3 regions of the Paenibacillus sp. J22P15 genome follow, and region 1 is predicted to be linked to each of the others. Evidence: riboswitches for the same ligand, from Rfam matches in the RefSeq annotation. Region 1 holds a riboswitch; each other region holds the start of a gene.
What was found. Region 1 has a riboswitch for cyclic di-GMP ahead of AC0YN6_RS29440 (anti-repressor SinI family protein). Riboswitches for the same ligand answer to the same signal wherever they lie in the genome.

Region 1 (10,250 bases):
ATGTCGAACTGAATTGGGATGAGGTAGATGGTTCAGATTTTGGAATAGATTCTTATAAAATATACAGAGATGGTAATCTAATAGGAACAAGTAAAACTACTAGCTACAAAGATTACAACATTCAAGATTTAGCGCAGTATTCATATAGCGTTTCGGCTCTAAACGATTTCAATGTTGAAGGAGACAAGAGTAAAGGAGTTAGCATAACTACGGACCCTGATACCATATCCCCTAAAGTTGAAAATATTAACATTATAGACGAAAACACTCTAGCCGTTATTTTCAGTGAAGCTGTAGATAAAGAAAGTGCTGAGTTGGTGAGCAATTATAGTATTAGTAAAGGTCTATCCGTTAATTCTGCAACATTAGAAAATGATAATAAAACAGTAAAACTCATTGTTGATTACATTAATCCTATTCGTAAATATATACTATCCATAAAAGGGATCAAGGATATTGCGAAATCTCCTAACATTATTGAAGGTACAGTTAATATAGGCTTTAGTTGGATTGGAGAAATCCAATATGAAGCAGAAAAATGGTACTCAACTAAAGGGGGGACAGGTGTAATCCAACAAGATGACGCTTCAGGCGGGGCACTAGTATGGATTAACGATTATAATAGGGACGATTCCGGTTTTACTTACAAAATTGAGGAGTCTGCAACAGATATCATTATTCGGCATTCAAATATTAGCGCAAAGGATCGGTTACTAGATTTCTACGTAAACGGTGAACCTGTGTTAGAAAATGTACATTTTCCTACTACTGGACCAAGAGTTAACGGTTTATTGACGTTTGATTTATTATCACTCAAATTGAACCTGAAAAAAGGAGACCTTTTAACACTTAAGGCGCCTGTAGGGGAAGATGCGGCAATGATTGATTATTTCAAAACAGAATTTAATCAAGAAGAAGAGGAGTACAGCGTAAACACCAATCAAGTAGATAACGGAAATATCACAGTATCCAAAAATGTAGTTGAAGGTAAAGTGTTAGCAGGAGAAGATGTAACCTTTACTTTCACACCAAATCAAGGCTACCAAGTGAAGAGTGCAACCGTAAATGGAGTAACAGTCACATTGGTAGATGGCAAGTACACAGAACCAAAAATACAAAGTGATTTAACAGTAACAGCTGAGTTTGAGGAGATTGGTGTGCCTCCAGTAGACAAAACCGCACCAATATGGTCTCCGGAAGCAAAATTATCTGCAACAAATGTTGGCAAGACTAGCCTTACGCTTTCATGGACAGTAGCAACGGATGATACGGGTGTAACAAGCTATAAGGTTTACAAGAATGGTATTGAATTAACTACATTACCAGCTGGTATTACTAGCCATAAAGTCAGTGGCCTTTCAACTGACACGACGTATACCTTTAAAGTTGAAGCAGGTGATGCAGCAGGAAATTGGAGCGTGGATGGTCCGAGTGTAACGGTGACGACTGAAGCTAACTCTTCAGGCGGCGGTGACTGGACACCAACACCAGATCCAACACCAACACCAGATCCTAAACCAACGCCAACACCTAAGCCAATAGATCTGTCAGATATTGCAGATCATTGGGCAAAGGCCTCCATTGCAAAATCAGTTGAACTTGGTTTTGTGAGTGGCTATGAAGATGGAACTTTCAGACCGAATCGTACTGTAACACGTGGTGAGTTTTCAGCCATGTTAGCTAGAGCGCTGAAATTGGAACAAGTTAATACTGAGTTTGGATTTGCAGATCAAGCCAAAACACCAGTATGGGCAAAGCCATTCATTCATGCACTCGCTAATGAAGGTTACATTTCAGGTTATGAAGATGGAACATTCCGTGCGAATAATGAGATTACCAGAAGTGAATTAGTTGTTATTATTGTTCGTGCACTTGGTCTTGAAGTAAATCCAAATGCAGTTCTAACGTTTAAAGATGCAGATCAAGTCCAAGCATGGGCTAAGCCTTATGTAGCGGCAGCAGCAGAAGCAGGCTTAATTAAGGGGAATGGAGATGGCAAATTTAATCCTAATGCTTCATCAACTAGAGCTGAAGCAGTCACTTTGATTCTAGCTATGCTAAACAATAGATAGTGAACGCTTTTGTACAACGCACCGCCATATAAAGCGGTGCGTTGTATTTTTGTCGTACCAGTTAATTTTTTTTTAATCTGTTCAATGTATTTTGTAACTTATCTATCTGATCATCCTTGGACACAGCGTCTAATCGCTCCAGTTGTGTCTCCGACTTCAGCAGGATTGGAATCGTCCATCTTCATATTGGCCTTTACATCCTCAAGATATTGTTCCAACTTATCAACGTATTGAGAGAAACTCGCGTAGAATACTTTTTCGAATAGCTCCAACCTAATTAGACCAGTGAAGTCGACTTTTCCAATCCGCGATGATGGTGCCTTGGTCAGTGGCCTCGGTCTTAAACTGTCTTGGAGCGCCTGATGGCTTTTTGCTCGTCTTTGAAACTTTGGTTTTTCCGAAAACGACTGTTTATTCGTATGTCTGCACCTTGGCAAGCATTTTTTTAAGTTCGGGTCTATTAATGTCTTGAGAAGAACCCACCTCAGAGAACACTTCGAATGTCCAATCGTTCTTTACGCACATTTCAATAAGAATGCTAAGCTGTCTTTGTAACTAGATTTAAGCTGGACGGAATTCCGGGGATCGACTGAATTAATTCATACTTTTCAATTTCTTCAGCCAGAGCATCTATGTTCTGTTCCAATTCCTCTCGGGATCAAGTCCCACGGGCAGTTATACGCGGCAGCCAACCGCAACTAATTGCTCCTTATTGACGTATAAACTGACTAATCAAACTAAATTTTTATATAATCAAAATTAGAGAATACAAGAATCATGCTCCAATTCAAGCTAAGCGTGATGGAGCGGTTAAACAGCGGTGAACGGAGAGTGAGCAGCCTTGAAAATAAAGGTCATTATTGCCGATGACAATCCCTTTGTTCGAGAAGGCATGAGGATCATCTTGACTACCTTCGATGAATTCGAGGTATTGGCATCGGTTCAGGATGGTCAAGAAGCCGTAGATTTCTGCCGGCAGAACGAAGTAGACGTGGCACTGCTCGATGTGCAGATGCCCCATATGAACGGCGTGGAGGCGACCAAGCTGATCTCCGAGCTGACAGGAACCAAAGCGCTAATCCTGACCACTTTTGATGACGAGGCATTTATTCTTGATGCGATAAGGAGCGGAGCGAAGGGGTATCTGCTGAAGAATAATGATCCGGAGCGAATTCGCGATGCCATTATCACAATATACAATGGACATAATGTGCTGCAGGATGCAGTGCTGGATAAGCTGAAATCTAGTTTGCTCGCGGACAAGGATAAAGATAAGAAGACGGATAGAGGCAGTAAAATCGATAGAAGCTTATTCACCGATAGAGAGTACGACATTATGTCCCTCATCGCAAAAGGACTTTCGAATCGTGAAATCTCGAAGAAGCTGTTCATCTCAGAAGGCACGATTGCCAATCACATTACTTCAATTTTAGGAAAAAAAGGTCTAACGCATCGTACACAAATCGCGATTTATTTTCTAACCGGGGAAGTGGATTAAATGACGGAGAGGGCAACCCCTATAGAACTCTGGACAATGGGAATAAAAGCGATTTTCTTAAGCTATGTGGTCATTCAATCCTATGTATCTGTAGGTTCTATTTCACCATGGTATACGTTGTCCATCCTCCTCTACCTGTGTTTGAATATTTCCATTTATATCGCTAAAAAGGTTAGTACCACGACGATCGTGCTTTTGCTGTCCATGCTGGTTATCGCAGCGTCCTCGTTATACATTCAACCCTTATTTTTACTCCTATTCCCTCTGAACATATACGAACTGTTCGCTATATACCTGTGTAAACGCGGAATTATTCTATTTCTTATGCTGGTTCCGCTTTTACTGCTGTCTCAAGAATCTCAAGCCATCTTGATTATATATGGTCTCGTTTCGATGCTAAGTTTTCTCTACTACCTCTTGCTAAACACCTACATAAGCAAAATTGCAGACCTCAAAGAGGACATAGAAAATAGAAACGAACATATCCAGCAGTTAACAAAGAGTCTAAATGAGAATAAAGAATATATTAGACAGTCCGATTATACAATTAAGCTGGAGGAGCGGAACAGACTGTCCCAGGAAATTCATGATAAAATCGGACATTCGATGACAGGTGCATTGATCCAGATGGAAGCCTCGAAGCGCTTGTTCACCTCCGATCCTAACAAGTCGGCGGAGCTGCTGCAGAATGCTATTCACATCTCCAAGGACGGAATTGAGACCATTCGCCTTGTGCTTAAGAATTTGAAACCGCCGACAGAGCAGCTAGGGATGAATCGGATGAAATTATTCATTGATGAATTTTCAGCGAAGCATACGATCAGGACCTCTCTCACTTATGAAGGAAATGTCGACATCATTACTCCAATCCAGTGGAAGGTCATTCAGGAGAACACCCAGGAAGCGTTGACCAATGCCATGAAGTATTCAAACGCTACTTTCGTCTCCATCCATATCGTGGTATTGAGAACCTTAATCAAGGTCGAAGTATCGGACAACGGCAAAGGAGAGCAGAAGGTGATAAAAGGTTTGGGAATAATCGGCATGGAAGAACGGGCAGCAAGCGTAAATGGTACGATTATCTTCGATGGCTCAAGAGGCTTCAGTGTCACTACATTAATTCCTCACGGATAAGATGAGATTTACGATGATTAGATAGGAAGATTCTCAGGGGTTAAGGATGAACTTGTGCACTGTCACAGGGGCATCCTTTTTTATTACAATTACATTATCCTAAAGACGAAACGGGAGAGTGTTACGGATGAACGTACTTGAAATTAAGCAGCTTACGAAGAAGTTTGGGGATTTTATTGCCGTGGATAATATCACGATGTCTGTAAAGGAAGGCGAGATATTTGGATTTCTAGGTGCGAATGGAGCAGGGAAAAGCACTGCCATCAATATGATTGCCTCATTGCTCCGGGTTTCCAAAGGCGAAATCGAAGTTCTTGGCAAGAGTATAGCTAAGCATAGCAAATTTGCGAAGATGAACATCGGGATCGTGCCGCAGGAAATGGCTATTTATGAGGATATGACCGCTTATGAAAACGTTCATTTTTTTGCCGGATTATACGGACTCAGAGGGGCGGAGTTAAAGGAGCGGGTCATTGAAGCACTAGCATTCGTAGGTCTTGGCGATAAGCACAAAAACTATCCCAAAAACTTCTCAGGCGGCATGAAACGAAGATTAAATATAGCCTGTGCAATTGCCCATCGGCCAAAGCTGCTCATTATGGATGAGCCAACGGTGGGAATCGATCCGCAATCTCGCAATTATATTCTTGGTTCTGTGAAGAAATTGAATCAAATGGGCTGCACGATCATTTACACGAGCCATTATATGGAGGAGGTCGAGGAGATCTGTACAAGAATCGCCATTATCGACCACGGCAAGATCATCGCGGAAGGAACAAAAGGTCAATTAAAGGCCATCATTACGAATCAGAAAAATATAGGTATCGAGGTTCGTTCGGCAGAAAATCTGGATAAGAACAAACTGGAGGGAATTGCAGGCGTTAACCGGGTTGAAGTGGAGGATCGAATCGTTAAGATCACCTCTGATTCCGAGGTCAATAATTTGAACCGGATCATCCAGCAGTTGATGGCGGACGATATTGAAATACGTTCAGTGGAAGAAAATGAACCTAGTTTGGAGACGGTGTTCTTGACATTGACAGGCAGAAGCCTGCGGGACTGATAAGAAAGAAGGGATAAGGAGGCGAAGGGGAAATGAATGTATTCAGAATAATGCTCAAAGAGTTAAAGGTTATCCGCGATCCCAAGATGCTTTTGTTCTTGGTGGTTTCTCCGCTATTAACCATGCTTATTTTGGGAACGGCGCTTACGAATGCTTTTAACGGCAGTTTAACGGTTGAAGAAGAGATCAACGTACTTTATAAGAATAATAGCTCATCGAGTGAGTTCTCTAAATATTGGGACGACTTCACGGGGCAGATGCGTCAAGTCGGCATTAAACTCGAGAAAGCAGACGAGAAGACGGATGGGAAGATAGAAGTGAAGAACAACCGCTATGCGGGTTACGTCGAGATTTCGGACAATGGGCTGGAGTATTACAGCAGTAGTCAAAGCTTGATTGAAAGCGATATTGCTAAGAGTGTGCTTACAGCTTTTGCAGATCGTTACCGATTGGCTGCTGAAGTATCAGGTACAGACTCGGAGCAAGCGGTTGCGATCATGGCCGGAAGCGGCGGTGAAAGCTATGTAGTCGAGGAGTCGCTGAATGCCACAAGAAAACCTGGTGCTATGGACTATTTCGCTATAGCGATTACGACAATGATTATTTTATATAGCGCCTTAACAGCCGCACAATTAATAGACAGTGAACGCAAAAGGAACACAGCTGTTCGATTACTTGCTTCACCAGTGACGAAAATCGAAATTTTCGCGGGTAAATTAGCGGGGCTTGTCATGCTTAATTTAATACTAACAATTGTCGTAGTGCTCATCAGTAAATACATGTTTAATGCCTATTGGGGAGAAAATTTGGGTCTCGTGTTTCTAACGCTCTTTACTGAAATCATTTTCGCTGTGAGCTTAGGACTCGGATTTAGTTATATCATTAAGGGAAACGCATCAGGCACTGTTGTTATGATTATCATCCAATTGGCCGCATTTCTCGGCGGTTCATACTTCCCGGTCGAGGAGGCTACTGGAATCATGGCAACCCTCTCTTCTCTTTCTCCGCTGCAATGGTCCAATGCAGCACTTATAGAAATGATATACGCAGGTAGTCTGTCAGCAACAGTTAACGCCATGCTGTTAAATATCGGCTTCGCGGTCGTCTTGCTTGGTATCGCATTAACGATGATGCGTAGAAAGGAGGGGTTGTAACAATGAGAGACACGTTATGGCTAATCAGGAGGACATTTATTTCTACCTTTAAAAATTATTTGAATTTATTTATATACTTCGTCTTTCCAGTTATGGGAATCCTGCTCGCGACACTAGTCCAAGGAGGCTCGGGAGAAACCGATTTGAGAATGGGCATTGTTAATTATGATGGACGTCAGACGATAACACAGGGTGTTATCGATTCGGTGGACAGACAGGATTCCATGCTTGTAAGTGAGATTAAGGAGAATGAGATAAAAGAGCTGATTGCTGCTGGCGAGCTGGATGCAGCAATTATCCTTCCCGCAGGTTTCGCACAGAGCCTGATTGACGGCAAGCCCGCAAATGTTAAGATCGTATCCATTAAGGGGGCGCAGGTTACCGGACATGTGAAAGCATCCTTGGATCAACATATTAACAATATGGCTTCGATCGGCAAGGTGGTTAAAGGAGATAAGGCTAAGTTTGATACCCTGTATGAGGGATATCAAAAAACAGACTTCAGATTATCAGCTGAGAAAGTAGAGGATCAATCCGTAAATTATAACAAAACCAATCAATCAATAGGTTACTTGCTTGTCCTCATGCTGGTGTCGGCTTCGAATTTATCCGGAATTCTTATTAAGGAAAGAGAGAATAGAACCTATTATCGCCTATTATCTTCTCCGATCAATCCTAGAACCTATGTCTTATCTAATATCATCGTTAATTTGACTATGATGATGCTGCAGATTGCAGTGACACTGTTGATTATGATAACTATTTTTCATGTCGATCCGGGTATTCCTTATTGGAGCATGTTCCTAATTCTTGTGTTATTTGCTCTGGTGGCAATAGGGTTATCGCTTGTAATCGTGGCATTTTCCAGCAGCTCTTCTACAGCCAGCGGCATGCAGAATATGATCCTCATTCCTAGCAGCTTATTGTCCGGATGTATGTTCCCGCTTGTGTTAATGCCGGAATCCATGCAGCAGCTCGCGCACTTTCTTCCCCAGTATTGGTTGTTGGATACCTTCAGCGATCTACAACAAGGGGTATCCCTTGGGGAATTATCCTTGAACTTGATCATTTTGATTGCTTTTTCTGTGGCCTTATCTTTAATAGCCGTCTATAAGTTTGGCAGGAATAATGATACTCGAAGCTATATTTAAGAAAATAAGCTAATCCCATATTTTAAATTTTGGGAATCAACGGGACACGATAGCTCAATAAGCACGAAGAGACGGCAGCCGGTGAAGTGGTTGTCGTTTTCTCAACTGGTAGGATAATTGAAGAAGGGTAAGATCTATTTTTCTAAGTATTAGATACAGCTGTTATAAGTCCAAGAATTTTGAGTATAACCACATACGCTATAAATGAGGGGATGGTGGACAAGATGTTAAGATCATCTCACATCATTCTCTGCCGTAGCTTAAAGGCGATGTTCCTGCATCGCCCTTTTTTAATGTGAGTAAAATAAAGAAATCAGTCGAAAATATCAATAATTGAAGTCCTTATGTTTGTTCAACGGGGCAGGAAAGTTAAAAGAACTATTCCTAGTCGAGCGAATTAGTAAGACAAGTAAAAAAGCAGTATGTGTCCTTTACAATCAATTCGACAAAGAATGTAATAATCTATCATTTTGTGAGACATGAAGCGATAACATGCGTAACAGAGCTGATTTATAATAGATAAAGAAATCAAATGAAGCAGCAAAAGGGAGACGTTGAAATGCGTTTAGTATCTGGGCACCTTAAACGCAAGGAGTCATTGGTGCAACCGTCCCAGAATGAATGGGGGACATAGGATTATGGAACTTGTAAAATCAGAGAATAATCATGACTTGGATTTGGAATGGGTAGCCCTAATAAAAAGCGCGCGATCAATGGGGTTTACGAAAGAAGACGTGCGTAAAGTTTTTCTGTGCCTTCAGGAAAGTGATAAGGATGACACTCAAGAAACGTCTGTTTAATAACAAATAAAACGTTATTCACGCTTGATTTTCCACTTATTAAATTCCAAAAATTGTTTAAACTATTCCTTGCTGACACCAGAAGCCGCAGCCTCTCTTACCAATTCGGACCATTCATGTTCAAGATGATCAACCTTTTGCTCACACTGGTCAATTTTTAAAAATTCTTCAACTGTAACCTTCAATACATCGCTTACCTTTTCGAGAAACTGAATCGAAGGATTTTGTTGAAGCCCTCGTTCAATGGAGCTTAAATAAGATTTCGCGGCACCGGCTCTTTTAGAGAGCTCGGTCAGTGATAAGCCATTTCTCTTGCGTTGCATCTTAATACATTCTCCTGTGAGGGAGATAACTATGTTTGGCCCCGTAATACACTGGTCTGACTAGCAGTATATTACTAAAAGTTTTAATTACGATCTTTCTTTCTATGCAAAAGGCTGACCCTGAGTCATCTCCGATGACTTTAGGGACAGCCCCGTTCCGTTATGCTTCGTCTTCTTCATCATCTTCCGACTCGTCTACGAAAAGAGTAAGAATTGATGGTAACGGTAGAAGTCCCGCGGCTACTGCTTTTACTTCTTCAGCATATTCCTTTTTGATTAAATGTTTCAGCGGTTGTTCGACACTATTGAAATACTTAAACGCTTCCCTCGCCATTTCATCCCATTCCTGAGAGAAATACAAATAATCATCCGCTCTCACTCTTGTCCGAGATGTTCCTTCCTCATGCACGCATTCAAAATCTTCATCCTCTCCAACAATTCCATAATCACATGTCAATTGTTCCCCAGGGTGTATATCTCTTTCAGCTAAATTAAATTCAAATACCGTATCGATACAGGTCGGATGGAAGCTATGATTCATGTATTTTGCATGGTCCCAATGTAAAATATAATACTCACCGTCGTCACTTAAATAAGAATATTTATCCACCACTCTCCGCCGAAGTTCATCAAGGGATTCAACGAAATCCTTCTTTAATGTCATTTCTAAGTCATCCGAAATCCAAGTTATGGTTCCTTTTGGAATAAATTTTGTGGCAACAATGCCGACACCTATCACATCGTTGATAAAGCGGAGTTCTGTATCCGGATGCATCATGATTGTGAGTTCATCCTCCTTTTTAGTACTGAAATATAATATTCATTCTTAAAAAGGAGGGACACGTTCATAAAACTATTTTCGGTAAAGATCGGGACCAAAAAAGGCAATAATCCCTCAAACTACAGCTGATTGCCCAAAAATTTGCGTTATTTATGGTACGGTTCCCCCCGGTTTCACCGCTTGGTGAACCGTATTATTTGTCATTACGCTAACGGGACATGATAGCGAACTGTTAGCTCCGAGGTAAAGAAACAAAGTGATGAAGAAACTGATG
Region 2 (10,250 bases), on a different contig from region 1:
CTTTCCGAAGATCTCTTTCAAGCAAAAATGTTTTATAAGTTTGGATGCTCATCGATGAATGATAGATCAGGTAATTGTTCTTTCCTTGCTCTTCGGCGAGGTACAACGCAGTATCCGCATTTTTCATGAGCGATGGGGCATCTTCCCCGTCGTTCGGATACATGCTGATCCCTATACTAGTGGTGATGTAGAGCTCATATTCGTCCAAGATAAACATGTTATCAATAGATTCTACAAGTTGTTTGGCGACATCAATGGCATCGTTTATACGTTTAACATTCGGCAGCAACAAAGCAAATTCGTCTCCCCCCAGGCGGAAGAGCATCCCTTTATCCTGTACGCATTGCGACAGTCGGTCCGAGATCTGTTTCAGCAAGCGGTCGCCAATCGAATGACCTAACGAATCATTAATGTATTTAAATCGGTCCATGTCCAAATACATGACAGCCAGCTTCTGCTGGTTCCTCTTCGCTTCAGTTAATGCTTGATCTAAGGTGTTTTTAAACGAGCTGCGATTTGGCAACTCGGTCAGTTGATCATGAAAGGCCAAATATTGATTTTTTTGTTCTGCTTGTTTTCTCTCCGTAATATCGCGTCTTACGGTCACAAGGCCTTTTCGGCTGCCATCTGGATTGAAAATTGGAACCTTGATGACATCATAAAAACTTGTCCGGCCATCAGACGTGGCAATCTTATCTTCATAACGGGTTAACTCACCGGATTCCCATACCCGTTGATCGGAAGTTGTGCATGTTGACAAAAATTCTCGACATAAATCAGAATACTTCGACATCTCGAAATCAGTTTTCCCTTCATAGGCAACGTCGCCAAGCTGATAGGAGGATAATGCGAACGTGTTGGCCTTTAGCCATCGGCCCTCACCGTCTTTAAACAGAATGAAATCCGGAATGGCGTTAATGAGTGTGTGCAATTGTTCTTTGTTGTCGACAAGTCGCTCTTCCAAATCGATGATATATGCTGTATTCCGATCTCCAGCGTTCATATCAAGAAGTGTACCAATAAAACGGACGGGATTCCCGTTATTGTCGCATATCCAATCCCCCTGGGAATGAACCTTCCGCACAGATTTGTCCGAAAGCATAAAGCGATGCACGATGTTGAACTGTATTCTCTTATGCAATGCTTCACTGAATTTTTCTTTCACCGCCGCTTTGTCATCCGGGTGGATCAAAGTCCAAAATAGATCGGAAGCATTGCGAAATTCACGATCGGAAATCCCTAGCACCCGGTATATGTTATCGGACAAATAGATCTCGTTCGTACTCAGATCCACATCCCAATTACCCAATATGTCAGGCATCATCTGCTTGAGGTGCACACTTTGATTGGAAAAATCATTTTGCTGCTCGATAAAGGCGGAATTTTTCGACAGCCCTTTTTTTGTTGGGCGAAACAATTGAAAGAAAGCCATGATTACCTCTCCAGATTCTTATTTATAAAAGAAAAAAAAGCATCCCCTCCTCTAATGGAGAGTTGCTTGATTCACCAAAACTCGTATGTATCAGCAACTGGCTGGCATCGTGCACACGTGTACATTTTAGCCCCTATAGCTTTGCGTCCCCATTTTTCAATGGGTTTGCCCTTATATGTTATTATCATTGTAAAAACTAGAGGAGGATCTTCTGCGAAACTTTTATCCATTATAGTCCATAAATACCATAACTACAAGTTTTTATGGATCTATATACCTAGGTCAAAAGTAGTTTTTTTGAAAAGAAGCATCCCCCACCGCTTTTTTTTCGGGATGTTAGTTCATACTAGTGCTCGATCTGCACAAACTCACCCTTATTTATTCAGCTATCGATGAGCTTTTTGAACAGACTCTAATAGTAATTTTTTCATGAGCAGCAAAAAGAGTGCTACGAAATAGCACTCTCGTACTATGATTCGGTTATCAAGCCGCTCTCACGTCCACATATCCTTTGTGTTCGATCATTCGAACAGGAGGGTAGTCCAAGTAGCTTTCTTCCCAAATCCCCTCCCACTCCTCCCAAGTAAGGCCCGGATTAAGCGATTGTTGCTCGAAGAAGTGGTACTCCATGGACGCATCCTCAAGCTCCGACTCTTTCTCCATATCGGATTTTAGCCAATCAGGGGTTTCCAGCATTTCGTCCTCTGTCACCCATTTCATCGCTGGGTAGACATCGTCTTTCCCGAACTTCGTCAGGTCTTTAAAATCCTTACCTGCACCAGTGCAATCGTCAATAAAATGAGCAGGCCACCGCAGTGTCCGCTCATCCATGTATATTATTCAACTAACATGTCCCGTTAACATTCCTGTAGGTGTTAGTAGATTCAATTTGCAGAAAAACGAACGCCTCGCTAGGATGAGTATGTACTGGGTTGCAGCCCTCAGAACTCACCTTAGGAGGCGTTATTATGAAGTCTAGACTAACTAAAGCTCAAAATCAACGTGTAGAACGTGTTTCCACTTCTACGCTTGTCATTGGCATCGACATTGCCAAGGAAAAACATGCTGCTCAAGCTACTAACTTTCGAGGTATTGTCCTCACCAATCGCCCCATTATGTTTTCGAACGACCATGCGGGCTTTGAGCATTTAATAAGCAGTATTCGTAAATTACAGAACATGCACATCTTGAATGACGTCATTGTGGGAATGGAGAGTACCGTTCACTACTGGTTCAATCTCGCTCATTGGTTGATGAATCAAGGGATTTCTGTTGTTCTTGTTAATCCAATGACGACCAAACGCAATAAGGAAAACAGGGATAACTCTCCATCTAAGAATGACCCAAAGGACGCTTTGGTCATTGCCGATGCAGTGAGCCGCGGGTTTTATACGCGCTTCTCTCCAAAGGAAGAAGCCTTCCGCCGCTTACGGGTTATTGTCACAAACAGAGAGCATTGGGTGGTTAAATCCGGACGGATTAAGAATAGAAGCCACCGCTGGTTGGATATCCGTTTTCCAGAATACTGCAAAGCGTTCGAAGATATTTTTAGTCCGCGTTCATTAGCCACTTTGCGTCGTTTCCCAGCCCCATCTGACGTATTGCAGTTAACTCCGGAGCAGATGGTGCAAACCTGGGGAGTTTACATGGCTAGACCTGGCGGTGTGCGAGGCAGGAACAAGGCTATCCAGCTCCAAACACTCGCTAGACATAGCGTTGGAGACGCTACTGCCCTTGAAGAAGACAAATGGGAACTTAGGCACCTCATCGAAGAATATGAACGAATCTGCCACATCATTGATGAAGCGGACGAGATCATTAAAAAGCTATTGCCCGAGATCCCCTGTTCTGATCTCGTTCGATCCGTCGGTGTTTCCGTTCCCGCTATGGCTGCCATATTCGCATTTGGCGGGGACTTACGTAAGCTGTCTCATGGAAATCAGTTATTACGAAAAGCTGGATTAAACTTAGCGGAACGTAGTTCTGGTAAGTATAAGGGGCACATTAAGCTAACCAAACGAGGAAACTCGTTACTACGGAAGCATTTGTACTTCTCAGTGTTTCACCTCTTATCTCACAATCGTGCATTCCAAGCCGTGCATGCACACAATATTGAAGTAAAACGAATGACGAAAATGCAATCCATGATGAAGTTGATTGGGAAATTGGCACGAATGATCGTAGCCGAGATAATCTTTTTTCAACACATATCCTGCAATACCATCAACACTTCCTTTATGGATTAAGTCAGGTAGCATTTCAACAGAGGTGGCTTCTTCAGCAGAACCGTATGTCTTTCCATTTTCATTTTCAGGATAGTTAGGAGAATTTATGTGGCTTTGATTAATCGTACTTTTAGCATATGTGCTTTGGAATGCCATTGCACCTCCCACTACACAAACTATAAAAACAACACCAATCAATATTCTGATGCTTTTAAAATACATCCTCACTTTGTTCACTCCCTAAATGGCCGTTCGTCTCGTCTGTTTCACTTCTTATGCGTCACCAAATAATGGAAAGTTAGATGAGCAGGCTACCTCAGTGCCTGCTCATCATGTATGATATTCAACTATCGATACCTGCTAGCTTAATGATCGAATGCCCAGAAGCTTGAACGGCCGAATTTAGAGAAATATCGTGTTTAATAATAATCATTCTGAATCGATGGTAACTGTTCGAGTTTTTTGATCCCAGCTTACTTTGGCTCCGGCAGCCTCAACAAAACGAAGACCGACATAGAACATACCATCTGGGGCTAAATAGGAACTTTGATTAAGTTGAATAGATTCATCATTAATGTAACCTGTCATTTTATCCGCAATTAGTTTGATTATCAAACCATCCTTTACGGCAGTGACACTTTTTCTTTATTATCCCACTCAACGGTCATGCTAAACTTTGTGAATATAGGACGAAATGGAATCATCTTGAGATCTGAAGGAAGGACTTCACCGTCAAAGATGACCTTCGCCGTTTCCGCTCTGCATATGCCGTTGAAAATACCACAAAAAGTGAAAAAACAACTATGATGATAGAAAGTAAATTGCGAATCTTTTTCTGAGTTTACACAAGTTTCATTTGGATACTGGCAAAGGGATGAAGGAAGAAAAAGCGTATATAATCATAAGTAAATTCCAATAATAGAACCAGACCTGAATAATAGAAAGGTGATCAAATGCTTGAAAATGGTAAAATATCAAGTCGTCAATTGATGATTTTATGTTTTTTTGTAACGATTGGTGACGCTATCTTAGTTCTTCCCGCTATTCCAGCCGTTGTAGCCAAACAAGATACTTGGATTTCGGCCATTTTTAGCGTCGGAATTGGGTTGTTAGTGTTACTTTTATTCCTTGCTCTAAACAGACGGTCCCCTAATTATACATTGATAGAAATGAGCGAAAAAATTTTTGGAAAATGGATCGGAATGTTTATCTCTCTTCTATATGTATATTATTTTTTACTCGTTGCAGGAGAGTATCTAAGGGAAATAGGTGATTTTTTTACGACTCAAATGATGCCCCAAACACCCATCCTATCCTTACTTATTCTTATTATGGGGATTGTCTTGATGGGAACCCGCCTTGGATTAGAACCTATGGCTCGATGCGCGGAAATCTTATTCCCTTTTTTTATATTGTTCTTATTGCCAATAATTGTCTTTCTTTTGCCTAGCGCTCAGATTGAAAACCTGCAACCTATCCTAGAAGATGGATTTAAACCAATACTTCGAGGATCATTAACTTTTATCACTTATCCTTTTTTAGAACTTGTTATTTTTTTAACGATTCTCCCATATGTATCTCAAAAAGCACGAGTGAAAAAGAGTTTAATTCTAGGGGCAATGTTAGGAGGACTTGTAATAATTCTTATTTCAACTGTTTCTATTCTTGTACTAGGTGCCGATCAAACCAGCAGGAATCTATACCCAATCTATACATTAGCTAAAAAAATAAATGTTGCCGATTTTATCACAAGAATAGAAGCTGTGTTAACATTTGCATGGTTTATTACAATTTTTCACAAACTTAGTCTGCTTTTTTATGCAGCAACATTAGGGCTGGCTCAAACGTTTAAATTAAATGAATATCGTTCACTTCTTTTTCCTTTAGGAATAATCGTAATCGTCTTATCAATCATTATTGCTCCAAACATCGTCTACTATAATAATGTGATTTCATACTTCCACCCATTCTATACCATGACCATGTGTCTGTTCATTCCGTTATTCATGATAATAATTACTGGAATTAAAAGAGGATGACAAAAATAAGTGGATAGTTATGAAGTCAATTCGCATGATAAAGCACGAAAACCTCTTATTGTTTTAACTACTAAGTAGTCCCGTTAACCCCCTGCCTCTACTCCCCTAAGTACACTTAAACAGAACGATTGTAACGTGAATATTAAACTGTAGAAACAGGTAATAACAGGGAAAGAATGTGATGATCTATAATAACCAATTTTTTAAGCTATGCTGCCCATTAGCATTCCTGTAGAGCGTTAATTATCAGCTTTGCAAAAAAAGAAGCGCCTCGGTACGATGGGAGTACGCAACGGGTCATAGCCCTAAAAAATCCCATCATCCAGGAGGACGCTCTACTATGAAGTTTAAATCGCAAGCGAGACAAAATCAACTCATTGAAAAAATTACTGCTCAGCATTTAGTTGTCGGGATCGACATCGCCCAGCAGATGCATGTTGCGCGCGCTGTAAATTTTCGTGGCATCATCATCGGAGACTACTTATCCTTTTCCAATGACGAGGAGGGGTTTCACAATCTTTTGCGTTGGATTCAAAATCTGCAAACCACCCATCGTTTAAGCGCAGCCATCGTCGGGATGGAACCTACCGGGCATTACTGGCTTAACGTCTCTCGGTGGCTCACAGAACACCATTTTGAAGTCGTTTTAGTCAATCCGCATCTCGTCAAAAAGAACAAAGAGAATCGCGACAATACGCCTTCAAAGAGTGACAGAAAGGATGCACTTGTTATCGCCGACATGGTCAAGAACGGTTACTACTCAGAAACTCGCACGACCCCCGAAGCATTCGAGGATCTGCGTGTGCTTCTCTCTAATCGTGACTTCGTCGTGAAGCGGCTTGTTAGTGCCAAAAACCAGATCCACCGCTGGGTTGACGTTGTTTTCCCTGAACTACGCCACGTATTCAAGGACATCACCTGTATCGGTTCCATTGCTACGCTTCGCCTCTTCCCTACTCCAGCGGAGCTCAGTAAGCTGCAGCCTCAGAACTTGATTCAGGGATGGAAAACCATCATGAAACGGCACTGTGGTGCTAGAAAAGCAAAAGCACTCATCGAGCTGGCCAACCATTCTGTAGGATCTCAGTCAGCTACGCATTACTACAAACTTCACTTGAAACAATTGCTCGCCGAGTACGACCTTGCTTACGAACAGCTATAGGTTGTGGAGAAGGAAATTTCAACCGTATTAGAACGCATTCCCTTTGCAAAATCCATCCTCGCGATTAAAGGGATTAGTGTCATTTCATTAGCTGGTATTTTAGGTGAGGCTGGGGACTTAAGCGGATTTGTTCACGGAAATGCTTTGCTGCGTCATGCAGGACTTAACCTCGCAGAAGCGAGCTCAGGCAAATGGACAGGGCAAATGAAGATTAGCAAACGCGGACGATCCCGCCTTCGCCGTTTCCTCTTCATGGCTACTATGAGTTTGGTCATGAACAATTCGGAGTTTCAAGCGATGCATGCATACAATGTGCAATTCAAGAAGATGAAGAAAATGAGGTCCATTATGAAAATATGCGGTAAAATGGCTAGAATACTAGTCGGGATGGCACGCAGCGGTAAAGCCTACATGCCACAAAAAACGTTACCGCTCTTGCAAGCAGCTTAACCATACCACTCGTTTCGTTGTACGAGTTTTGGCTTATTCGCAGGATTTCAAAGAAAGCACGGAGTACCGGATTCATTAAACCAAAGGGCACCGACCCGTACCGTTAGCAAGCCCGGCCTCCACCCCTTGGATAGGCGTAACGAAGGAATGAGAGGGCACTGACCCGTTAAGACATGGGAGTGAAAACCTCCAAGGGCGGCGTGGAGAATGCGTGCAGTAAATGGAAGTATATGGGGCGTCAATAATCCCCCTTTATTCCCATGCGCCTTCATGTTGCCGAAGTCTAACACGGCGTTCCCTTTCTTGTCTTTCAGCCCTTACCAACCGGGCGAAATCCTGCGAATAAGCGAGCATTCGTGAGAAAAACACATCGTACCAAGGGAGTTTAATGTCGTTGATGCCATCATTTTACCATACGATTCTTTCCAGCTGGTTAAGCAATCGGACCGGTACCGTTGATCATGGCTAACGATACATGTTCTTATCCATTTCGGATATGGATATAGGTTCGTATCCTACTACTACGATATTTTCCGGGATTTCACATTCTAGGTGGTGTACATTAATGAACGTATTTATAAAACCTTAAGTACATTTCATCTATTTCACTTCTAATTCCAATAATTGATGTATAAAAAGAAAAAAAATCCACAAAATAACTTCACATCCAGTTAAGGAGTGAACATACATGAGCAGAAAAAGTTTAGTCGTTCCACAAGCACAAGCAGCACTTGACCAAATGAAATATGAGGTAGCACAACAGTTTGGAATTCAATGGTCTCCAGATGGTTACAATGGGAATATGACTACTCGTGATGCAGGTACTATTGGTGGAAACATCACAAGAGCTTTAATTCAAATTGCAGAACAATCCCTTGGCTCAGGGGCAAAAAGATTCTGATTTAATATTAAAAAATATCCCTCCTCAATCTCATAAAGAGACTAGGAGGGCTATTTTAAATTTTACTTTTTATTGTTTTCAAGTTCTTCAAAAGCGCTAACCAGTAAACGAAAGAAGCTGCCGGCCTTGCAATCGGAAAGCTTATTGTTGTTCAACTAACGTTACCCGTCCCTCGGTTTTAAGGGTTTAGTTCAATTAAGTCGGTTAATCTCAGCCTCGTTGCAAGACTTTGTGAAGCATACGTGGTTCATCATTTAATAAGCAACTAATAAGCTTCTCTCCGTAGATAGTTATTGTTTCTTCCCAAGGGTGACCTAAAATCCCCCATGAAAAATCCCTCGCGAGAAAGAAATGATAATCTCCATCTGGATGAATGGAAATTACCCAATCTCCATTGTTGACTCTCCAAGGGACATGTCTGGGGAACTCCTTTCGTGCATCCACCAAATAGCAATCATGTTGCCAATCTAATGCGTATATAAGTTCTCCAGGCTAGTTGCATTGTTAAAACGCTATAATGGCTTTTTCCTCGAAGTCTCTAACGAATTCTTCTGTTTGAAAATTAGATATATCATATTTGACGAACGGGGTTGGGAGGTTATACGCAGGAAAAATTGTGGTGCTTGGTTAAAAATGAAATGCCTTATAAAATCTTTACCACACTATTTCCAAATCGTCTTTTTCTAATATCGCCCAACCACTCATTCTTACACCCCTTTTAATATGTGAGGGAACGTCCTTTTACAAATTATATCAAAACTTAAGATTATTGCGTTAAACTGGTTTTTGAGTAATATCATAAATAAATTCGTTCAAATAATCTACGATAATCAAATGTTTTCTCAGCGTCTTCTCGTGAATAAGATTCAATCTACCGTTGTCCATCCTTCCCATCTTCTCGGCAAGTTGCTCATTGTTATGCGTCCAATCTACATTCTTCAGGATGTTCAAGCAGGAAACCCAGTCCCCTTTATATGTGTCGTTATCTTGTACAAGATAGCCGTGTGCATACAAAGCAATCGCCTCCTGCATCACTCTGCTAGATGAAATAAAGCTCGTTAGTCCTGGCTGCTCAGGCATATGTGGAAGAATTGTGTTCATAAATTGATGAAGAAGCTCTATATGAACCGCCGGATCCTTGCGGATGCGCCGAGCTAGCTCATAGGAGGGCTGCATTTTGCCCGTAAAAAGTATGGAGGCCGTCGCGTATAGCCAGCTATAGCAAGTATAATTTTTGTTGAATGCCGTTAAATTGTTGCGGCTCTCAATGCCGGCTGTCTTTAGCAGCTCATTGTAATCCGCAACCTGCTGAATGACGGTGTTAAGCGGGTCACTACCGTCGAAAGCATGCCCTAGCTCTTTGCTTACTAACTGTACCTTAGAGTTAATGTCACCGAATAGCTGTTTCTCTTCCTCCTCTCCAAGGCCGATATAGAGTTGGACGGACAGCTCACTCTCCAACAGGTCGAGCCTCCTAGATTCAAGCTGTGCTAGTAGCCCCTCTGTCTGCTCTAGCTCTTCACGAAGCTCATTATTCTCAGGTGATTTCCGGCATTTAACCTTGAGCTTCATTACTTCACGCTCGTACTTCCGGCTTTCTTTATGCAATTTCTCATTGGTATGCCCAAGCGCTTGTATCCGATGCTGTCCGTCAAGGATGCTCAGCTTCCCTCCGTGAAGAAGGACGAGATGGTCTCCCTCTTTCGCGAATGCGCTTACATCTCTCAGTGAGAGCGTGACGGGTCCAAAGAAGACATGATCCAATTCACGTTCCTGCAGGTAATGCACAATTTTTTTCCGCTGACTGCCGCTTAATTTTCGTTGCACCATCGGATCGATAGCCGTATAGTTCAGCAGATCATGAACCTTGAGCGACACCGTTGCCATTCCGTAACGTTCGCAATAGGGGTGAATTGTCATCCGTAACCGTAATCCGTCCATTAGACTACATCCTCCTTGTCTACCAGAAGCAAGATGTGCTGATCATTATAGAAATCGCAAACATATTGGTAAGCTTTCATAATCCGACTTCTGCGCGGCA
Region 3 (10,250 bases), on a different contig from region 1:
TTACACGAAATGACAAACGCCAAATGCAACGGTAAAAGCCTTTTTTACGCTTAAAAAGCGATTTAACAAGGTGGAAAGGCTTATTCTCATCGATTATCTAGTCTTTACAAGCGTCATTCTCCGGCATATGATGAGTTCATATGAACTTGTAATACTTGAAAGTAAGAAGAATGCGCGAGGAGGAAGGGTTATGGAGTCCTTTACGCTTACTCGAAAAGAGATGGCTTGTTTGCTGCTCGCTTTGGACGGAAGTCATAATCAGAAGCCGCTGCAAGTGCTGCAAGCCGCATGGACCAAAACGCATCAATGTGATTTGGAGAAAGGCTCGGGATTGCCTGCGTTTCTATCTACGATGCTGCCTCCAATTATTGAAAAGTTGATCAAAGGGAATGAGCTGAAAGGCTTTTCACTTCACGAAATTGCTGCGTTAGGACAATTAATCGAATATTCGAATCTGTCGATTACCTCCATGCAAAATTGGGTGAAGCGAGATTTTAAACCTTATTTCGATTGTCCGAAGGCTGGCAAAAAATATTCTCTTAACCAAGCAGCGCTATTGTTCATTATTGATGATTTAAAGTCAAATCTAGATTTTGAATCAATACGCAAGCTGTTTGAGATCGTATTTAAGAAACCAGAGGATGATACGGACGATTTAGTTGGGCCTATTGAATTATATGCATCATACACCAGTATGTTTGAGGAGCTCGACGCCAATAACGATCAACTGCTCGATATTTCCGGTCATTTGAAGGAAAATCCGCATCAAGATTTATTGACAGAGCACGTCATTCGTTCATCAGCGAATCAATTTGCAAGCAGATTACCTAATTTATCGGAAAAGCAACGGGAAGCGGTACGAAATATTTTGCTTGTTGCGGTAATTTCGATTCAAACCTCTTATTTTCATTCCTTAGCGCGGCGCTATTGCAATGCAACCTTATTTCTAACTACTTAGTAAATTCATTCTAATGGGATGTACAGATTTGCTGAGTTGTCTTATACTGGGTTGTGTTGTAAATACAAAAATATACAAACTGAAAAAGGCAAATTAGTCGAAAGTCTAAGACGCAAAGTTATGGGCCTAAAGTGTATGCACTATGGCTGCCAGACCGCCGGTAGGATAATAAGCTATTCTAAGCTGTTCACCTCCTGGGGCTGGATAGCTTTTTTTGTTTTTCAGGTGACAGAGGAGAGAAAGCGGAATGGATTCAAAGGTTTGGAGAGAGAGAGCAAACATACTGTTTAAGAAAATGAAACTGAAGAAAATAACGAGCAAATTAATGCTTATCACCGCAATTATTACTCTTTTTAATGTAAGTTCAGGTGTGCTCATTTATGTTCAAAATCATTCGGTAGCCAGCTCAGTTAGAGATACTGAAAATTTGCTGAGTGCAGAGCGTAACTATCAAGACATCACTAGTCAATTGCTGAAAGCGATGCTGCTTTTGGTTGATGCGATCGAAAATGGAAAAAGCGATGCGACGCTCATTATGGACAATTTAGAGATATTGCCAAGTCAAATCGACGAACTGGAGAAACAGCTTATTGAAATGGATAAGAGATATCCTCCCGCTTCCGAGGACGGTCCATTTTATGCGAATCAGATACCGGTTCTAAAGCTGGCGTTAGACGATCTAAGAAAGACAGATACGGATGTCACCAACCTATCTTCAGATGAGAAGTCGCTGCGAATTAGTAATTTAATAAGTGTGTATACCATTATTTTGAGTTATTCAAACGATGTCATTCATGAACGGTTGACCAATGATGCGAATACGACGCAGCTTTTATTGGATGGAGATATATCCCGTGCGAACATTATTATTCTCATCAACGTTATTTTACTTGTCGTGCTGCCAGCCATTATGATCTTTGGTGTGACTCAGACCATAAAGTCGGGTCTTCTAGGTATTACTCGACGTATTCGGTCTTATGGCGATAATGATTTTACAAGTCAAGAGAGGCTGACTCGCTCTGATGAGTTCGGAGAGATCGATCATGCCTTAGCGGAAATGGGAGATCAGCTTCGAGTCACAATCAAAGCAACGCTGGAAGTCAGCGAATCGGTACTTCAAGTATCGCGTAATATGGATACGATGATTGGAAATAACCGTAAAGCGTCTGAGGATGTGAAGGGTCAGGTCGATCTTGGCAGACAAGTATTGCTCTCGCAATATGACGATGCTTCATCAATTTCAGCTGTTACCGAGCAGATTTCTGCGAGTTCAGAGCAGATAGCAGCTTCGAGTGATTATATAAACAATGACATGCTTCAAATGAAGCAGTCATCCCATGACGGCACGCAGCAGATGGCTGGCGTAGTGTCCATGGTAAATGAGACTGTGGAGCAGTTTGCCAAGCTAACCGAGGCATTCCAAACGATGAACGACCGTTATAATAATGTATCTAAGTTTTTGACTGGCATTCAGGATTTGAATACACAGACGAATTTGCTGTCACTCAATGCTTCGATGGAATCGGCTAGAGCGGGTGAGCATGGCAGAGGCTTCGCAGTCGTTGCGGATGAAATCCGTAAGTTATCTAGTCAGACCGATATGATCTCGAAGCAGATCACGAAGGAACTGACTCTTATACAAACGGATGTAGCAGCTAGCAGCCGTACGTTGGGAAGCTTTGCAAGTGTTATTAATACGACTCGTCAAGCATCGGAAACCGCCAGCGTCACTTTCCAAGCGCTGGAATCACAGAGCAGCATGCTTTCTGATCAAGTGAGTGAAATCTCCACTGCCATCAGTGAAATTACAACTGGCATGACACACATTGTTACTGCAGTTGACAAGCTGCTGAGTACGTCCTCTGACGTTAATGGGAAAATGGAGCATATGAGCGAGTTATCTGTTAAGCAAAATGATATTTCTGATGATTTGCGCTCCCTTGCGGAGAAGTTGACTCTTTCCTCTCATGATTTGACGGAAAAGGCTTCTGTTTTTAAGGTGTAATCATTGAAATCATTATAACTTTTCAACTAGAGCAGACATCATCTTAGGTTTTGAGGTGGTGTCTGTTTCTTTATAAAGCAGGATAAGCGAGTAAAGTGCCGAATTTAATCCATGAGTTGACGCATAGCAAATGGAAATGGTTCAATTGAACTATCGACAACAGAGAGGGCAGTGGCAGCTTATGTTTAAACAATTTATGAAAGCATCCAGGGTCAGAGTATTACCTGTTATGCTTATACCGGTGGCGCTGGGCGCACTCGGTGCCTTTGTATGGAACGGCATATTCAATCCATTATTATTTATTATCACATTGGTTGGAGCAGGATCAGCCCATTTATTTTCTAATATGATTAATGATTTATGGGATTATTATAATGGTACAGATATGGCCGCTCAATCAACAGAAGGAGCGATTGCGACCAATTCAGGGTATTTGACCAAAGGAACCTGGAATATTCGCACCTTTGCAGTCTTAACATGGACACTATTTGGCATTGCGGCGATTTGCGGCATTATTCTCAGCATAGCTAGCGGCTGGCTTGCACTTTTATTTGGCGTACTTGGAGCGTTGATTGCCTATTTCTACGTAGCTCCGCCGATCAAATTCGGTTACCGAGGAAAGGGCTACAGCGAAGTGGCGATACTGTTCTCCTTTGGCATATTGCCTGTTGTAGGAGCATATTACGTACAAACATCGCAGCTTGATTTTCGGGCTCTATTGCTTTCACTTCCAATTGGACTATTGACTACCCTTATTTTGTTCAATCACCATTTCTTGCATTGGCAAGCTGATAAGCAAGCGGGAAAGCGAACATTAGTGGTGGTTTGGGGCGAGAAAAAGGCATTGTTTTTTTCAAGGATTTTGCTTTTCCTAGCCTATATTTCACTCATCGTATGTGTGTTAGCGGGTGCATTACCGATTTATGCTCTGCTTGCTGTACTAACAGCCATTCCCATCTATACGGTTTATGGAAAACTATCTGCAAATAATCCCTCAGCAGCGTATTTGCCGCTAATGGGAGCATCATTGCAAGCAACCATGCGATGCGGAGCGATTATGATTGTTGCTTTAATCATTCAAGGGCTTATTTAAAACTTACAACTTAGAAAGAGGTCATGGAAATGGGAAAACAATGGACTTTAGGTGATTTTCACACGATACTTAATGAAGGCGAAGTTTGGAAAATCGGCGGATTTCCGCTGCAAGACGGCTCCTTCTGGGAGTACCGAGAGCCGAATGCAGTCGTTATTGTACGTAACGGAATATTGTATGTAAGAGCGCCGCTAAGCCGCTCAAACGATCAAATTCAAATTCTCGATAATGCTAAACATATGTATTATTCTGCTGAACCTGTTATTGTACCAGAGTCTGGTGAAATCAGCTTCGAGCTGCAAATACGAGCTCGCTCGCAAAATACGGCGCCCGGCGATCTTTATGACGGCTATGTATCATTAAATTTGCTTGATTTCACAACTGGCGGAGCACTTGATTTCTTTGCTGGAAATGACAAGTATGCCAGTGTCTATGCTGTTCTCCCTTTCCCGGGTGTAACGGTGCCTGAGACGGATAAAACGAGATATTTCTGTGTGTTTAAAGAAGACACGGACTTTGAGGCACGGGAGTTCAATACGTACAAAATTACTTATAATCGTACTGATGATGAAGTTGTTTTTTATGTGAATGGTCGTGAGGTGCGAAGAGAACGCGGAGTTCCAGTTAAATTTAATCAATTTACCGTTGCTCTTGGTATTATGACAGAGAAGGATCTGACACCTGAGGGCAGCGTATCGGTACATGGACAGACCGTTATTGGAGAATACTCGCCAATTACGATTGAAATCAAAGAGTAAGCTGTTGTGAAGGAGCTGCGTTATGTTATTCGTTCTAATTGCTTTGTGGGCTATTGCAGCCATCATATGGCTCTCCGATCGGCGAGCATCCGTTAACCATTGGTTAGGCGCTGTGGCGTTTAGCGGGGGAGCGGGTGCGCTTGCCGCCGTGCTAGACTTGCAATGGGTGCCAGCTGCGGCGGAAGCAGGAATGAATCAGGTAGCGCAGCAGCTTCTTTACCGCTTGCAAGCGATCTCCTCATTAACCTCATATTACTTCTTGCCTTATTCATTCGTGATGTTTGCTATTGCTTACAGACCCGTTCGGCTTCCTAAATTATTGAAGCAGCTTATGCCATTTTTGCTACTCATTCCGATTGTTTTATGTGTTTTGTTTACGCCTTTCTATACGACTGTATATCCGATCTCTTTTAAGATCGTTGTATGGTGGGCAGTTCCTTATATTTTGTACGGAGCGGTACAGGTATTGCTTAAGCGGCAGCTGCACGCGTCCTTCTCGCGTACACATTGGATTATTTGTTCGACGGTGCTTCCGCCGGTCATGTTCTGTATGGTGATGAATTACGTGCTGCCAAGTTTTGGGATGCTGCGAATGTGGGTTTATAATACTTGGATTGTTGGTCTTGCCGTTACAGTATTTGTTGTTGCATTGTTCACTTACGGCTTTATGGGCGTGCGAGTTAAGGTTGATCGCAGAAGATATGACTCCACATTAAGAGCGGTCACATCGGGAACGGCAATTCTAAATCATGCGATAAAAAATGACGCGGGAAAAATGCGGCTCTTTTCCGAAAAAATGAAGGCATACGCTATTGCAACGGATCAACAAGAGCTGCTTGCCGATGTTGAGACGGTGCTAAATGCATCACGTCACATGCAAGAGATGCTCCAGCGAGTTCATCGTCGTACAGAGGATCTGACGCTGCGTGTCGAGATGGTGAATATAGCGGCACTTATTGAGAAGACGCTTGAAGGATATGTTCCGAGTCTAGGCAGCATCAAGCTGCAGAGCTCTTTAAGCGAAGGCTGGGAATGTCGCATCGATCCAGCACAGGTAAGCGAGGCATTAGGTAATATTATTGCTAATGCGATAGAAGCTATGCAAGGCAGCGGAGAATTGTTTATTCTGTTGAATGAGACGAAGAGAGAGCTTATTATTGAGGTCAGAGATACCGGTCCAGGTATGAAAAAGAGTGAGATGACGAATGTGCTTGAGCCGTTCTACACGACAAAAAGCGGCAGCGACACGAATTTTGGACTTGGACTGCCATATGCGTATCATGTTATGCGAAAGCACAAAGGAATGCTCGGGTTACGAAGCATACCGGGTGTAGGTACCTCTGTAAATATGACTTTTCCGAAACGAAATGTTCATGCCCAAAAAATAGGAGTAAATGTTGCGCAGAGGAGAGAAGCAAATGGATAACATCCGTGTATGGATCGTTGAGGATGATCCGGATTGGCTTCGGGGTCTTGTAGCTTATTTAAATAAAGAGTCAGATATGGATGTCGTATGGACGGCCAGCAGGGCAGAGGATGTTAGACATGCGCTCCAAGAAGGCAAGCAGCAGTCTGCTCCTGCTGATGTTGTGTTGATGGATATCATGCTTGAGGGACGGCCAGAGGGTGTTTTACTGGCGGAAGAGGTTGCTTTATCAACTGGCGCACGTGTCATTATGCTTACTTCCATGGAAGAGAAGGAGCTCATATTCCGTTCCTTCCAAGCAGGTGCAATCGATTATCAAATTAAATCTGATTTTGAAAGCTTGCCTGCCTCGGTTCGATCTGCTTCTCGAAGTCAATCTCCGATTAACGCGGCTGTTGCCGAAAGGATGCGGGAGGAATTCCGCCGACTGAAGCAAATGGAGCGCGAGTTTGAGGCAAAGAAGCTAGGGGATCTCATTACGCCATCTGAGCTGCAGCTGCTGGATTTAATTGATCAGGGATTCACACAGCCGCAAATTGCTGACAAGCTGGTTGTCTCGATCCGTACCGTCAAGAACCATGTCAATCATATACTCAAAAAGCTGAATTTGAGCGGTTCACGCGAAGCAGCAAATAAAGCCAAGGAAATGGGCTTATTTCATAAGAAGAAGGACGAGGATAGTACCATCTAAAGTTGGTACTATTTTTTTATGTCATTTTTCACAAAATAGAGATAAGAAGAATGCTTACAGCAAAGGGATGGAGGGCTTTTTCAATGGATTTTGTGATGTTTTCTGCTGCGCATTATGGGGGATTGGCAGCTCTCATCTTGGCTGTTTTGAGTATTATCGTTTGCCGGAAACGAATGAGGCAGCCGAAAATGAACAAGTTCATTCGTGTAGGTATGGCAATATTGCTAATTTGCTGTGAGCTCTCACTCCAGATTTCTTACATCCAAAATCAGAACTGGGGAATCGGATCACTGCCATTCCAGCTGTGCAGCTTGATGCTATTGGTAAGTGCAATCGTGATGATCTGGAATCCGAAAAAACTTTACGATGCTGTATTTTTTCTTGGAAGCATGGGTGCGCTGCAAGCTCTGTTGACGCCCAACTTAGACGAAGCGTTTCCGCATTTTCGATATTTTCATTTTTTCATTGCACATATCGGTATTGTTAGTACTGCGTTGTTCATTGTAGCTGTGGAACGCTATCGACCTACTTTTCGCTCTGTGGTGCAGGCTCAAATATGGCTGCATGCACTAGCCATACCGGCGGCAATTATGAACATTGTATCGGGTACAACCAATTTTATGTTTTTGGCGGGAAAGCCTGAAACGGCATCGTTGCTTGACTTGCTGGCTCCTTGGCCATGGTATTTGATTCAACTTGAGTTCATTGCTTTTATTATTTTTTTATTGCTTTATGCTGCTGTGAGGCTGCTCGATCGATGGATAAATGGTAAGACGTTTGAAATGGGAAAGGCTGCCGAGGAGTCATAATAATGCTCACAGTGGGAATAATGAAAGGTATTGGTTTGATGCATCTAAGATGACATAAGATATTGAGAGGCAGGAGAAACAATGACATCACAGGCTTTTTTGGACGCAATTCGTAAAAGACGCTCTATCTACGGAATTAGTAAGGAGACGGTTATCTCCGACGACAAAATTGTGGAATTGGTACATCAAGCTGTTAAACACACGCCATCATCATTTAACTCACAAAGCACACGAGTAGTCGTATTGCTTGGCGACAGTCATGATAAGTTTTGGGATATAACGACAAATACGCTTCGCAGCATTGTTTCAGCAGATCAATTCGAGTCTACCGGGCAAAAAATGGCTTCATTCAAGAGCGGCTACGGCACTGTATTATTTTTTGAGGAAAAACAAGTTATTGATGGCTTAATGGAAAACTTCCCGAAGTATGCACATAACTTCCCGATCTGGTCACAGCATACGAATGGCATGCATCAGTTTGTAGTATGGACAGCACTTGAGAATGAAGGCTTCGGCGCATCACTCCAGCATTATAATCCACTTATTGATGAGGAAGTAAAGAGCACCTGGTCATTACCTGACTCTTGGCAGCTGATTGCACAAATGCCATTTGGCAAACCAACAGCAACGCCAGGTGAAAAAGAGTACCAACCAATTGAAGAACGAGTAAAAGTGTTTAAATAAGAACTATTTTAAGTTATACGATGAAAGATTGAGTCGCCTTGAACTATCACGAAAACGGCCCTGCAGGTCTAAGCCCGCATGGCCGTTTTTGGATTTTTATCGATCGTCCATCCGCGAATAACAGCGATCGGAAGGACATTCGACTGCGTTTGGGAACCACATTCTGAATAGAAAGGGGAGGGGCTATCCCATCGTCATCTTTGATGACTTTTGGGACAACCCCATTTTCCTGAAAACGATCAATTCTACACAAATAAATCTAGAAACTAGATCTATCATGCTGCCCATTCCACCAATGCGCCTCTATAGCGCCGGATTATCAGTAATAAGTCTAGAAACTAGACCTATTTCCCTGAAAACGATCAATTCTACACAAATAGATCTAGAAACTAGATCTATCATGCTGCCCATTCCACCAATGCGCCTCTAAGGCGCCGGATTATCGGAAATAGGTCTAGAAACTAGACCTATTTCCCTGAAAACGATCAATTCTACACAAATAGATCTAGAAACTAGATCTATCATGCTGCCGATTCCGCCAATGCACCTCTAAAGCGCCGGATTATCAGTTACCTCCACTTTAGGGACATCCTCTATCTATTTTGCTTATAACAGAGAAGGCTATAGCTTTAAGTTACTCTAGATCCTTCAAACCGAGTAGCTAATCCGCTAATATCGAGTAAGGGAAACTGGCTGTTTGCTCTAAAAACATGTACAATTGAAACCGATATACTTAAAGTAGACTATACATGCAATCGCATAATTACATAGCTAGGAGGATATTATGAGTATTGACCCTCGGATTATTAAGACATTATTGCAGCTACAGCTTGCACCAAGCTTAGATTTACAAGCAGCATTTAATCCCTTGCAAGCGACTAAAGGCGATGGTTCAGCTTCCTTATTTGATTCTCTTTTATCCCATTATATGTCCGACAATTCTTCAGAAAATAATTCCGCTGCACCGGTGATGCCGGCAGATGCGCTTGCTCAGCTCAATTCATTGAGCGGTCTAAATAACATTGCTTACAACAGCGAAGACGTGAAGAGCAGTTCACCAACGGCATATGACGAATTGATTCAACAAGCTTCCGCTAAATATGGCGTAGATTCTTCGTTAATCCAAGCGGTAATTAAAACCGAATCTGGCTTCCGAGCAGATGCCGAGTCGGGTGCAGGCGCTAAGGGCCTTATGCAGCTTATGGACGGTACGGCAAGAGGGCTAGGTGTAACCAATTCATTTGATCCCGCGCAAAATATTGAAGGCGGAACAAAGTATTTATCGATGCTGCTAAACAAATATAACGGAAATGAGCATGTTGCTTTGGCGGCTTACAATGCAGGTCCTGGTCGGGTGGATCGGACAGGAATTCGTACTAATGAGCAGTTAATAGAAAATCTTGAAGCGTTGCCGGAAGAGACTCAACGTTACGTTGCTAAGGTGCTTCAAGCTAGGTAAGTAAAACATCAGCAATAAGATCACGATTTAGCGAGCCGTCTTATAAGCGGCAGCGATCGATGATCTTTTTCTTTTTGAAAAGGAGACAAACGAACATGCTATATTTTGATCATTGCGCTTCATCTCCGCCGTATGAGGAGGTTGTACAAACGATGATGGAGGTGATGAGGTCGCAATATGCGAATCCCTCCTCACTTCATCGTGCAGGTACCAATGCGAATAAATTAATTGAACGCTCACGTGCCGTTTTAGCTGAGCAACTTCAAACTTCTAATGGTAAATGGATATTTACTTCGGGCGGCACAGAGTCCAACAATATCGCCATAAAGGGAATCGCACGCCAGTACGCGGGGCGAGGCAAGCATTT

Region 2: another riboswitch for cyclic di-GMP. It lies ahead of AC0YN6_RS29850 (EAL domain-containing protein); the one in region 1 lies ahead of AC0YN6_RS29440 (anti-repressor SinI family protein).
Region 3: another riboswitch for cyclic di-GMP. It lies ahead of AC0YN6_RS00220 (methyl-accepting chemotaxis protein); the one in region 1 lies ahead of AC0YN6_RS29440 (anti-repressor SinI family protein).

What each region holds. Positions count from the first base shown of each region.
Region 1 is NZ_JBWDNT010000032.1:20,016-30,265, forward strand. It holds gene AC0YN6_RS29405 (endo-alpha-N-acetylgalactosaminidase family protein) at 1-2,072, shown strand, start outside; partial or broken gene AC0YN6_RS29410 (hypothetical protein) at 2,484-2,615, opposite strand; gene AC0YN6_RS29415 (response regulator) at 2,914-3,570, shown strand; gene AC0YN6_RS29420 (sensor histidine kinase) at 3,592-4,704, shown strand; gene AC0YN6_RS29425 (ABC transporter ATP-binding protein) at 4,832-5,767, shown strand; gene AC0YN6_RS29430 (ABC transporter permease) at 5,800-6,921, shown strand; gene AC0YN6_RS29435 (ABC transporter permease) at 6,924-8,072, shown strand; cyclic di-GMP riboswitch class II at 8,612-8,694, shown strand; gene AC0YN6_RS29440 (anti-repressor SinI family protein) at 8,711-8,872, shown strand; gene AC0YN6_RS29445 (helix-turn-helix domain-containing protein) at 8,935-9,222, opposite strand; gene AC0YN6_RS29450 (SET domain-containing protein) at 9,356-9,973, opposite strand.
Region 2 is NZ_JBWDNT010000034.1:16,804-27,053, reverse strand. It holds gene AC0YN6_RS29850 (EAL domain-containing protein) at 1-1,432, opposite strand, end outside; cyclic di-GMP riboswitch class I at 1,522-1,612, opposite strand; gene AC0YN6_RS29845 (hypothetical protein) at 1,916-2,263, opposite strand; gene AC0YN6_RS29840 (IS110 family RNA-guided transposase) at 2,401-3,678, shown strand; partial or broken gene AC0YN6_RS29835 (stalk domain-containing protein) at 4,087-4,287, opposite strand; gene AC0YN6_RS29830 (GerAB/ArcD/ProY family transporter) at 4,611-5,696, shown strand; partial or broken gene AC0YN6_RS29825 (IS110 family RNA-guided transposase) at 6,037-7,308, shown strand; gene AC0YN6_RS29820 (small, acid-soluble spore protein, alpha/beta type) at 7,997-8,209, shown strand; gene AC0YN6_RS29815 (DUF2716 domain-containing protein) at 8,420-8,689, opposite strand; gene AC0YN6_RS29810 (DNA sulfur modification protein DndB) at 8,984-10,150, opposite strand; gene AC0YN6_RS29805 (DNA sulfur modification protein DndB) at 10,150-10,250, opposite strand, start outside.
Region 3 is NZ_JBWDNT010000001.1:45,485-55,734, forward strand. It holds gene AC0YN6_RS00215 (DUF1836 domain-containing protein) at 191-958, shown strand; cyclic di-GMP riboswitch class I at 1,036-1,120, shown strand; gene AC0YN6_RS00220 (methyl-accepting chemotaxis protein) at 1,206-2,963, shown strand; gene AC0YN6_RS00225 (UbiA family prenyltransferase) at 3,145-4,056, shown strand; gene AC0YN6_RS00230 (DUF6081 family protein) at 4,086-4,814, shown strand; gene AC0YN6_RS00235 (ATP-binding protein) at 4,837-6,240, shown strand; gene AC0YN6_RS00240 (response regulator) at 6,233-6,931, shown strand; gene AC0YN6_RS00245 (YwaF family protein) at 7,015-7,740, shown strand; gene AC0YN6_RS00250 (nitroreductase family protein) at 7,822-8,424, shown strand; gene AC0YN6_RS00255 (lytic transglycosylase domain-containing protein) at 9,209-9,883, shown strand; gene AC0YN6_RS00260 (cysteine desulfurase family protein) at 9,979-10,250, shown strand, end outside.